One region of the Pseudomonas sp. LBUM1645 genome, then DNA from elsewhere that is predicted to be linked to it. Evidence: predicted binding sites of a transcription regulator. Region 1 holds the regulator's gene; the other holds the start of a gene.
What was found. The regulator sigma-54, encoded in region 1, starts transcription at its own class of promoters, with help from an activator protein. The targets are predictions, from matches to a motif close to ANTGGCATNNANNTTGCTNT.
Positions count from the first base shown of each region.

Region 1 (5,979 bases):
CGGACGAAGCAGTCGCCAGTTTGAAATTTGTGGTGTGTCAGTTCAACCGCGCGTGTATTTACGACTGCTGCGCAGCCGAACGCAGCCTTCGGCAGCTGCTACAGGGCGAGGATTATTCGCCTTCGCCGAAGTAATCATTGATCAAATTCACCAATGCCTGCAGCGCCTCATCAGCCTGTTCACCCTCGGTGCTCAGGTGGATTTTGGTGCCCTTGCCCGCAGCGAGCATCATCATTGCCATGATGCTTTTTCCGTCGACCGTGGATTCCGGCGTGCGTCCTACTCTGATCGTGCAATCCTTGAACTCACCGGCGACGCCAACGAATTTTGCAGAAGCGCGGGCATGCAGGCCCAGCTTGTTGATGATTTCAATTTCCAGAGCAGGCATCGCGGTGTGAATCCTTTAGCTGAGGTCGCGGTGGCGAACCTGGACGTTCTTCAGGGATTTTTGCAGGGCCTGGCCCAGACGTTCGGTCAGGTAGACGGAGCGGTGATGGCCCCCGGTGCAACCAATGGCAATGGTGACATAAGCGCGGTTGCTGGCGGCGAAGCGTGGCAGCCACTTTAACAAGTAGGTGGAAATGTCCTGGAACATCTCTTCGACGTCCGGTTGTGCCGCCAGGTACTCGGCAACTGGTTGGTCGAGCCCGGATTGATCGCGCAACTCTGGCTTCCAGTAAGGGTTCGGCAGGCAGCGCACGTCGAACACCAGATCAGCGTCCACCGGCATGCCCCGCTTGAAGCCGAAAGACTCCACCAGGAACGCCGTACCGGGTTCCGGCTGGTTCAGCAGGCGCAGCTTGATGGTATCTCGCAGCTGATACAGGTTCAGGTTGGTGGTGTTTACTTTGAGATCGGCGAGGTCGGCAATCGGCCCGAGCAGGGCGGTCTCATCGTTGATGGCCTCGGCCAGCGAGCGATTGGCATTGCTCAGCGGGTGACGACGGCGGGTTTCCGAGAAACGCTTGAGCAAGGTTTCTTCGTCGGCGTCCAGATAAAGCACATCACACTGGATATGCCGGCTGCGCACTTCTTCCAGCAGTTCGGGAAACCGCGACAAGTGACTCGGCAAGTTGCGCGCATCGATGGATACGGCAACCAGCGGTTGCGCCAGCTCGGTGTGAATCAACGCGCGTTCGGCCAGTTCCGGCAGCAGACCGGCGGGCAGGTTGTCGATGCAGTAGTAGCCGTTGTCCTCGAGAACATCGAGTGCGGTACTTTTACCTGAGCCGGAGCGGCCACTGACGATGATCAAGCGCATGATTAGTGACCGTTTTGCTCGTCCAGGACAACCTGATACAAGGCTTCATTGCTCGGGGCGCTGCGCAGTTTTTCGCGCACTTCCTTGCGGTCGAGCATGCTGGCGATCTGGCGCAGTAACTCCAGGTGCGCATCGGTAGCGGCTTCCGGGACCAGCAAAACGAACAGCAGGTCAACCGGGGCACCGTCGATGGCGTCGAAATCAATGGGTGCATCAAGGTGCATCAGGGCGCTGATAGGCGAGGTGCAGCCCTTCAGGCGACAGTGGGGAATGGCGATGCCGTTGCCAAAACCGGTTGAGCCGAGTTTTTCACGGGCAATCAGAGCCTCGAAGACATCTTGCATCTCCAGATCCGGCACTTCTTTGTGGATAAGGTTGGCAATTTGCTCGAGGGCTTTCTTTTTACTGCCGCCCGGCACGTTCACGAGGGAACGGCCGGGGGTCAGGATGCTTTCAAGTCGGATCATGGGTTGGGAGTGTTAACGACCGGTCGCGCCCTGGAGGAGGCTTTGGGTCTTTTCCTTATGCTTTTTGAGTTGTTTATCCAGCTTGTCGGTCAGTGCGTCGATCGCCGCGTACATATCGGTATGCTCCGCGTTTGCGACCACTTCATTGCCGGGAATATGCAGCGTGGCTTCGATTTTCTGCTTGAGCTTTTCGACCGTCATCGTGACTTGCACGTTGGTGATCTTGTCGAAATGCCTCTCTAATCGTTCGAGTTTTTCGCCGATGTAGGTGCGAAGAGGTTCGGTCACTTCCAGTTGGTGTCCACTGATGTTGACTTGCATACAGCTTCTCCTTCGTTGCCAGTGCATAAAGCGGCAGGCAGAAATGCCTGCCACTGGAACGCTGTGGCGTGGCTCTACATCAACCGCTTACGTTCGCTCGAAGGCGCGATCCCGAGGGATTCGCGGTACTTGGCGACGGTGCGGCGAGCCACCTGAATGCCTTGTGCCTCCAGTAAACCAGCGATCTTGCTGTCACTCAACGGCTTTTTCTGATTTTCCGCGGCAACCAGTTTTTTGATGATCGCGCGGATCGCCGTGGACGAGCATTCACCGCCCTCGGAGGTGCTGACGTGGCTGGAGAAAAAGTATTTCAGTTCATATATGCCCCGTGGGGTATGCATGAATTTCTGCGTGGTCACCCGTGAAATCGTCGACTCGTGCATGCCCACCGCTTCGGCGATGTCATGCAGGACCAGCGGTTTCATGGCTTCGTCGCCGTATTCAAGAAAGCCGCGCTGATGCTCGACGATCTGAGTGGCTACTTTCATCAGGGTTTCGTTGCGGCTTTGCAGGCTCTTGATGAACCAGCGGGCCTCTTGCAACTGATTGCGCATGAAGGTGTTGTCGGCGCTGGTGTCGGCGCGGCGCACGAAACCGGCGTATTGAGCGTTGACCCGCAGTCGTGGCACGGATTCCTGGTTCAGTTCTACCAGCCAGCGTTCGTTGTCCTTGCGTACGATCACGTCGGGAACGACGTATTCGGCTTCGCTGGACTCGATTTGCGAGCCTGGGCGCGGGTTGAGGCTCTGCACCAGTTCAATCACCTGGCGCAGTTCGTCTTCCTTGAGCTTCATGCGACGCATCAGCTGGCTGTAATCGCGGCTGCCAAGCAGGTCGATGTAATCGGTGACCAGGCGTTTGGCCTCGACCAGCCAAGGCGTCTTGGCGGGCAACTGACGCAATTGCAGCAGCAGGCATTCGCCCAGGTTGCGGGCGCCGATGCCAGCGGGTTCGAATTGCTGGATGCGGTGCAGGACGGCTTCGATTTCGTCCAGTTCGATGTCCAGTTCCGGGTCGAAGGCTTCGAGAATCTCCTCGAGGGTTTCGTCCAGGTAGCCCTGATTGTTGATGCAGTCGATCAGGGTCACGGCGATCAGGCGATCGGTGTCGGACATCGGGGCCAGGTTCAGTTGCCACAGCAGGTGGCTTTGCAGGCTTTCGCCGGCCGATGTCCGGGTGGTGAAGTCCCACTCGTCGTCATCGTTGCTCGGCAGGCTGCTGGCGCTGGTCTGGTAGACGTCTTCCCACGCGGTATCGACGGGCAGTTCGTTGGGGATGCGTTCGTTCCAGTCGCCTTCCTCGAGGTTATCAACCGTCGGGGCGGTTTCCTGGTAGGAGGGTTCCTGAATGTCAGCGTTGGGTTGCTGTTCGGCTTTGTCGGCCAAGGGGTCGGCGTTATCGAAGTCGTCGCCTTCTTCCTGGCGTTCGAGCATCGGATTGGACTCCAGGGCCTCCTGGATTTCCTGTTGCAGGTCCAGGGTCGACAATTGGAGCAGGCGGATGGCCTGTTGCAGCTGCGGTGTCATCGTCAGCTGCTGGCCCATTCTCAAGACTAGCGATGGTTTCATGGCAGGGGCTTAACACCTTATTCGCCGGCGCACATGCGCCATCCACTACAGGGCGCCGGAGCGCCAAACATAAGCAAATTATATGCCCGAAACTGCAGCGTTTGCCTAGAGCACTGTAACAATAAAAAAATGTTGATTTTTTATCGAGACAAGCGCCGAGCAACCAGCCAGACACCTCAGTGCTTACAGGCGGAACTCATGGCCCAGATACACTTCCTTGACCAGGTCGTTGGCCAGGATGGTGGCAGAGTCACCTTCGGCGATCAGCTGGCCATCGTTGACGATGTAGGCGGTTTCGCAGATATCCAGGGTTTCACGGACATTGTGGTCAGTGATCAGCACGCCAATGCCTTTGGCCTTGAGGTGATAGATGATCTGCTTGATGTCACCCACCGAAATCGGGTCCACGCCGGCGAACGGTTCGTCGAGCAGGATGAATTTCGGGTTGGTAGCCAGTGCCCGGGCGATTTCCACACGGCGGCGTTCACCACCGGACAGGCTCATCCCGAGGTTGTCGCGGATGTGGCTGATGTGGAATTCCTGCAGCAGGCTTTCCAGCTCTTTGCGACGACCGGCCTTGTCGAGTTCCTTGCGGGTCTCGAGGATCGCCATGATGTTGTCGGCTACCGAGAGTTTGCGGAAGATCGATGCTTCTTGCGGAAGATAGCCGATGCCGGCCTTCGCACGACCGTGCATAGGCTGGTGACTGACATCCAGGTCGTCAATCAGTACGCGGCCCTGATCGGCCTGTACCAGGCCGACAATCATGTAAAAGCAGGTGGTCTTGCCGGCGCCGTTGGGACCCAGCAGGCCGACGATCTGACCGCTGTCGATCGACAGGCTGACGTCGCGCACGACCTGGCGGCTCTTGTAGCTCTTGGCCAGATGCTGAGCTTTCAGAGTTGCCATTACGGAGCCTTTTTCGTGTCGTTTTTCGGCTTCGGCTGGATCACCATATCGATACGCGGACGCGCCTCGGTGACCTTGCTGCCCGTAGCGCGCCCAGCGCTCGCAAGCTTTTTCTCGGTGTCGTAGACGATTTTTTCGCCTTGGGTGACGTTGTTGTCCTTGTCGACAACTTTTGCCTTATCGATCAGCACGACGCGGTTTTGCGAGGCGTGGTACTGAATGGTCACACCCCAGCCCTGTACAGGTTTGGTGTCGCCAGCCGTCTGCATCTGCTCGAAGTAGGCCAGATTGCCCACCGAAGTCACCACGTCGATGTCGCCGGCCGGGGTGCGGGTGATGGTCACAGTATTGCCTTTAACAATCATCGAACCCTGGGTAATGATCACGTCACCTTTATAGGTGGCAACACCATTCTTGTCGTCCAGTTGGGCATCGTCGGCCTGGATGCGGATAGGCTGCTCTTGATCGTTCGGCAGAGCCCAGGCGCTCACGCTTCCCAGTGCTGCGCTCAGACCGAGCAAAATAGGGAGGGTTTTAACGAGCCTCATACTGTCCTCTTACGTTAGATAGCAGGTGTATCCTGCTTTCTTTCAAATACGCTTTCATTCCCTTGCCAGTCGACACACCACCAGCGCCGTCGATTCTAACGGGTTGCTCGGTCTGCGCATATTGCTGCTGCGGGAACACTGTCATGCGGGTGGTAGTAATCAGGGTCTTGCGGTTTTTCTCGTCGAAGCGCGTGATGCGCACCGAGTCAATCAGTTCGACCTGAGTGCCGTCGGGATTCACTTCGCCGTGCTCGCTCTGGACATGCCACGGAAACTCGGTGCCGCGGAACATGTTCAGGTCGGGATTGGTCAGCAGCGTCACTTCGGTGGCTTTCAGGTGTTCAACCTTGTCGGACGTCATTTCGTATTGCAGTTTGCCGTCCGGCAGGTATTGCACGCTGTGGGCGTTGATCGCGTAATAGTCGATCGCGGTTTCATCGATCTTAGCCACCGGCTGATCGAGGAAGCGTTCCGGGCTGATGTTCCAGTAGCCGACCGCCGCGAATATCGCTGCGATGCAACCGAACACCAGGAATTTGCGAATCTTTTTGCTCAGCATAGTTGGCTCACAGGTACGCGGCGTTTGCCGCATCAAGGCGGCCCTGCGCGCGCAGGATCAATTCGCAGAATTCGCGAGCGGCACCCTCGCCACCGCGGGCCTGGGTGATGCCGTGGGCGTGTTCACGGACGAAACTGGCAGCGTTTGCCACCGCCATGCCCAAGCCGACGCGGCGAATCACCGGCAGGTCCGGCAGGTCGTCGCCGAGGTAGGCGACTTGTTCATAGCTTAGGTTGAGTTGGGCAAGAAGCTCGTCGAGCACCACCAGTTTGTCTTCGCGCCCCTGGTACACGTGTGGAATACCGAGGTTCTTCGCTCGTCGCTCGACCACCGGGGTCTTGCGGCC
Region 1 is NZ_CP166811.1:966,205-972,183, forward strand. Features, by position in the region: gene ACA079_RS04110 (HPr family phosphocarrier protein) at 113-388, opposite strand; gene rapZ (RNase adapter RapZ) at 404-1,261, opposite strand; gene ptsN (PTS IIA-like nitrogen regulatory protein PtsN) at 1,264-1,728, opposite strand; gene hpf (ribosome hibernation-promoting factor, HPF/YfiA family) at 1,741-2,049, opposite strand; gene ACA079_RS04130 (RNA polymerase factor sigma-54) at 2,124-3,617, opposite strand; gene lptB (LPS export ABC transporter ATP-binding protein) at 3,801-4,526, opposite strand; gene lptA (lipopolysaccharide transport periplasmic protein LptA) at 4,526-5,074, opposite strand; gene lptC (LPS export ABC transporter periplasmic protein LptC) at 5,061-5,633, opposite strand; gene ACA079_RS04150 (KdsC family phosphatase) at 5,641-5,979, opposite strand, start outside.

Region 2 (5,979 bases), 2.8 Mb from region 1:
GGCTGGCGGATATCATCAATCAGTACCAACCGCTGGCCTCCGAGGCCTTGCAGTGGCTACGCGAACTGGCAAAGGCGCGCTGAGTCATGGCTGAGAGCGAAAGCGGTCAGGACAAAACAGAAGACCCCACGGACAAAAAGAAAAAGGACGCCCGTGAGAAGGGAGAGATTGCGCGCTCCAAAGAGCTGAATACCCTGGCGATCATGCTCGCCGGCGCTGGCGGTCTGTTGATTTTCGGTGGTGCGCTGGCGCAGGACCTGATGGAACTGATGCGCCTGAACTTCTCGCTGTCGCGGGAGGTGCTGTTGGATCAGCGCTCCATGGGCACCTACCTGCTGCATTCGGGGCAGATTGCCTTGCTGGCGATTCAGCCAGTGATGATCACTTTATTGCTCGCCGCTCTGATCGGGCCGATTTCGCTGGGTGGCTGGCTGTTCTCCGCCGGCACCATGGCGCCCAAGTTCAGCCGCATGAACCCCGGCGCCGGCCTCAAGCGCATGTTCTCGTCCAAGGCCATAGCTGAACTGCTTAAGGCCCTCGCAAAATTTTTCATCGTGTTGTTCGTAGCCCTGGCGGTGTTGTCCTCGGACATCGATGACCTGCTGCGCATCGCCCATGAACCCTTGGACATGGCGATCATTCACAGCCTGCAAGTGGTCGGCTGGAGCACCCTGTGGATGGCCTGCGGGCTGATCATCATCGCCGCCGTGGACGTACCGATACAGCTCTGGGAAAGCATCAAGAAACTGAAGATGACCAAGCAGGAAGTGCGCGACGAGCACAAGGACCAGGAAGGGCGCCCGGAGGTCAAGCAACGGATTCGCCAGCTGCAGCGCGAAATGTCCCAGCGCCGGATGATGGCGGCGATCCCCGACGCCGATGTGGTGATCACCAACCCGACTCACTACGCCGTAGCGCTCAAGTACGATCCGGACAAGGGTGGGGCGCCGATGCTGATCGCCAAGGGCAGCGACTTCCTGGCCTTGAAGATGCGTGAAATCGCTGTGGCCAACGAAGTGCTGCTGCTTGAGTCGCCAGCGCTGGCGCGTTCGATTTACTACTCCACCGAGCTTGACCAGGAAATCCCCGGCGGGCTTTACCTTGCCGTCGCCCAGGTGCTCGCTTACGTCTACCAGATCCGCCAGCACCGCGCCGGCAAGGGTAAGCGCCCGGATCCGCTCAAGGACGACCTGCCGATTCCACCGGATCTGCGTCGCGATTCCTGAGAGATTCACTAGCAGAGCCGGCCTCATCGCGAGCAAGCTCGCTCCCACATTGATCGGCGTTTACTTGAGTGCGCGGTTAAATGTGGGAGCGAGCTTGCTCGCGATGAGGCCGAACCAGGCACTGCAAATCCCCCTGATAAAACCCTCTGTTTCAAACCCCTGCAAAAGTTGGAAGGCTTCTTGCAGTAGCCGCTCTGCGCCTGCATCAGGCGTCAAAAAGTTTGCTTTAAAGGAACGGGGAAAACCGGTGGATCGCTCTCAGTTATTCAACAGTGCTCGCACAAACGTTGCCGACTTAAGTCGAGGCAATCTGGGTGTGCCGTTGTTGCTGCTGGTCATGCTGGCGATGATGATGTTGCCGGTGCCGCCGTTCCTGCTGGACGTGTTCTTCACGTTCAACATCGCGTTGTCGATTGTCGTCTTGCTGGTCTGTGTTTACGCCTTGCGGCCGCTGGATTTCGCGGTGTTCCCGACCATTCTGCTGGTGGCGACGTTGCTGCGACTGGCGCTGAACGTGGCCTCCACGCGAGTGGTGATGCTCCACGGTCAGGACGGCCATGCCGCCGCCGGTAAGGTGATCCAGGCCTTCGGTGAGGTGGTCATCGGCGGTAACTACGTGGTCGGTATCGTCGTGTTCGCGATTTTGATGATCATCAACTTCGTCGTGGTAACCAAAGGTGCCGGGCGGATTTCCGAGGTGAGCGCGCGTTTCACCCTCGATGCCATGCCCGGTAAACAAATGGCCATCGACGCCGACTTGAACGCCGGCCTGATCGACCAGAACCAGGCCAAACTGCGCCGGATGGAAGTGGCCCAGGAAGCCGAGTTCTACGGTTCCATGGACGGTGCCAGCAAGTTCGTTCGCGGTGACGCCATTGCCGGTCTGCTGATTCTGTTCATCAACCTGATCGGCGGCATGGCGGTCGGTATCTTCCAGCACGGCATGACCTTCGGCGATGCCGGTCGGGTGTACGCCTTGTTGACCATCGGTGACGGTTTGGTGGCGCAATTGCCATCACTGCTTTTATCTACAGCTGCAGCGATCATGGTGACCCGTGCTTCCGGTTCGGAAGACATGGGCAAACAGATCAATCGCCAGATGTTCGCCTCGCCCAAAGCGTTGGCGGTGGCGGCGGGTTTGATGGCGGTGATGGGCCTCGTGCCGGGCATGCCGCACTTTTCCTTTCTCAGCATGGCAGCCCTGGCGGGTGGCGGCGCGTACCTGTTCTGGAAGAAGCAGAACGTGGTCAAGGTTCAGGCGCTGCAAGAGGTCAAGCGCCAACAGGAACTGCTGCCATCGCCGGCTCGTGCTCAGGAAACCAAGGAGCTTGGCTGGGACGACGTCACCCCGATCGACATGATCGGCCTGGAAGTCGGCTACCGGCTGATTCCGCTGGTGGACCGCAATCAGGGTGGTCAGTTGCTGGCGCGGATCAAGGGCGTGCGCAAGAAGCTGTCCCAGGACCTGGGCTTCCTGATGCCGACCGTGCATATCCGTGACAACCTCGACCTGGCGCCGAGTGCCTACCGCCTGACCCTGATGGGGGTGATCCTCGCTGAGGCGGAAATTTACCCGGACCGCGAACTGGCGATCAACCCGGGGCAGGTCTACGGTACGCTCAACGGCATTACCGCCAAAGATCCGGCTTTCGGTCTGGAGGCGGTCTGGATCGAAATCAGTCAGCGTGCCCAGGCACAATCCCTCGGTTACACCGTGGTCGATGCCAGTACGGTAGTGGCAACCCACTTGAATCAGATTTTGTACAAGCACTCGAGCGAGTTGATCGGTCACGAAGAAGTGCAGCAACTCATGCAATTGCTGGCCAAAAGCTCGCCGAAGCTGGCTGAAGAGCTGGTACCAGGCGTGGTGTCGCTGTCGCAGCTGCTCAAGGTTTTGCAGGCTTTGCTGGCCGAACAGGTGCCAGTACGGGACATTCGCAGCATTGCCGAAGCCATCGCCAACAATGCCAGCAAGAGTCAAGATACTGCCGCGCTGGTGGCTGCGGTTCGCGTCGGCGTATCCCGCGCAATCGTCCAAAGCATTGTAGGTACTGACTCCGAGCTCCCAGTGATCACCCTGGAGCCAAGGTTGGAACAAATATTGCTCAATAGTCTTCAGAAGGCAGGACAAGGCTCGGAAGAGGGTGTTCTGCTGGAGCCAAGCATGGCTGAGAAACTGCAACGCTCGTTGATCGATGCGGCGCAGCGTCAGGAAATGCAAGGTCAACCGGTGATTCTGCTGGTAGCCGGTCCGGTTCGCGCGATGCTGTCGCGATTCGGCCGATTGGCAGTCCCGGGTTTGCATGTGTTGGCTTACCAGGAAATTCCTGACAACAAGCAAGTGACCATCGTTGCGACAGTAGGGCCCAACGGCTGAGGTAGTGGTTTATGCAAGTTAAGCGTTTTTTCGCCGCCGATATGCGTCAGGCCATGAAGCTGGTTCGTGATGAGCTGGGCGCTGATGCCGCCATCATTGGCAACCGCCGGATCGCCGGTGGTGTCGAGCTGACAGCTGCCCTGGATTACAAGTTGTCGGCGCTGGCTCCGCGCGTTCCGAACATGGAACTCGAAGACGAGCTGCGCAAGACCCAATCGCGGATCGTCACCGCCCAGGCCGAACTGAGCCTGCGCAGCGATGGCGAGAGCGATAAGTCCACCAATCGCCAATTGTTCGCCGGCCTGCCACTGACCGCCGCCGAGCCGCTGATCGAGCCGACCTACACCGAACCCCGTCGTCCTGCGCCGGCTGCGGCACCTGCCTCCGGTGGCGTCGACCCACGGGCGTTCGACTCGATGCGTTTCGAGCTCAACAGCCTGCGCGAACTGATGGAAGTGCAACTCGGCTCCCTGGCCTGGAATCAGCTGCAAGGCAGCCGTCCGGCCCAGGCCAATCTTTGGCGTCGCCTGCAACGCATCGGTCTGTCCGGCCCGTTGTCGCGCGATTTGCTGGCGCTGATTACCGATATTGAAGAACCTCGTCAGGCCTGGCGCATGTTGCTGGCGCACCTGGCGCGGATGATCGCCACACCGGAAGTCGAGCCTCTGGAAGAGGGCGGCGTGATTGCCATGGTCGGCCCTGCCGGCATGGGCAAGACCACCACCCTGGCCAAACTCGCGGCCCGTTACGTGCTCAAGTACGGCGCGCAGAATATCGCGCTGGTCAGCATGGACAGCTACCGTATTGGTGCTCAGGAACAACTCAAGACGTTGGGCCGGATCCTCAATGTGTCGGTGACGCATGTCGATCCGGGCCAGTCGCTGGTGCAGGCGCTGGAGCCTTTGCTGCGCAAACGCGTGGTGCTGATCGATACCGCAGGCCTTCAGGCCAGCGATCCGGCACTGCGCATGCAGCTCGAAAGCCTGGCCGGTCGTGGCATCAAATCGAAAAATTATCTGGTTTTGGCAACCACCAGCCAGAAACAGGTTCTAACGGCCGCTTATCACAGTTACAAGCGTTGTGGGCTCGCTGGCTGCATCCTGACTAAACTGGATGAAACGGCAAGTCTGGGCGAGGTGTTGAGCCTGGCCATCAGTCATGAATTGCCGGTGGCTTACCTCACCGATGGCCCGCGGATTCCGGATGATTTGCATCTACCGCGTCGTCATCAGTTGGTCAGTCGCGCCGTCAGCGTGCAAATGCAAGAAGAACCCAGCGAAGAAGCCATGGCTGACATGTTCGCTGATATTTACCACAGCCCGACCAAGCAGGTCGGCTGAGGTATTAATGAACAGTTTTTGTACCTACATCGATGGTCTGCCATGCATTGTTCAGTTAGTGAACGCGCAGCCAGTAATGTGGCCTCCGTCTAAGTAAGACAAGGTAAAGAAAATTCATGGGCAGCATGCATCCCGTACAGGTGATCGCGGTGACCGGCGGCAAAGGTGGCGTCGGGAAAACTAACGTGTCAGTGAACTTGTCCCTGGCTCTAGCAGAGCTCGGTCGACGCGTCATGCTGTTGGACGCCGATCTGGGGCTGGCGAACGTCGACGTCCTGCTGGGACTGACACCCAAACGTACTTTGGCCGACGTGATCGAAGGCCGCTGCGAGCTGCGCGACGTACTGTTGCAAGGTCCTGGCGGCATTCGCATCGTCCCGGCCGCGTCCGGCACGCAGAGCATGGTTCATTTGAGCCCGGCTCAACACGCCGGCCTGATCCAGGCGTTCAGCGATATCGGCGACAACCTCGACGTGCTGGTGATCGACACCGCTGCAGGCATTGGTGACTCGGTAGTCAGTTTCGTTCGCGCAGCGCAGGAAGTCTTGCTGGTGGTCTGCGACGAACCGACCTCGATCACAGACGCCTACGCACTGATCAAACTGCTGAACCGCGATTACGGCATGAACCGCTTCCGCGTCCTGGCCAACATGGCCCAGAGCCCGCAAGAAGGTCGCAACCTGTTCGCCAAGTTGACCAAGGTCACGGATCGCTTCCTGGACGTCGCCTTACAATACGTCGGCGCGGTTCCTTACGACGAAAGCGTGCGCAAGGCTGTGCAGAAGCAGCGCGCCGTTTACGAAGCCTTCCCGCGGTCCAAGTGCTCACTGGCATTCAAGGCCATTGCACAGAAGGTCGATACCTGGCCGCTGCCTGCGAACCCGCGCGGGCACCTGGAGTTTTTCGTCGAGCGCCTCGTGCAACAAACCGCAGGACCTGTGCTATGACAGCCAGTGGCTACAACCTCTACAAGAAGTCGGCACGTGACGCGCAGTACGAGCTGATCGAGCGTTACGCGCCACTGGTTAAACGCATT
Region 2 is NZ_CP166811.1:5,272,574-5,278,552, reverse strand. Features, by position in the region: gene fliR (flagellar biosynthetic protein FliR) at 1-83, shown strand, start outside; gene flhB (flagellar biosynthesis protein FlhB) at 87-1,226, shown strand; gene flhA (flagellar biosynthesis protein FlhA) at 1,474-3,603, shown strand; gene flhF (flagellar biosynthesis GTPase FlhF) at 3,615-4,943, shown strand; gene fleN (flagellar synthesis regulator FleN) at 5,060-5,890, shown strand; gene fliA (RNA polymerase sigma factor FliA) at 5,887-5,979, shown strand, end outside.
Region 2: the regulator sigma-54 is predicted to act here: its motif matches at 1,435-1,454, upstream of flhA (flagellar biosynthesis protein FlhA).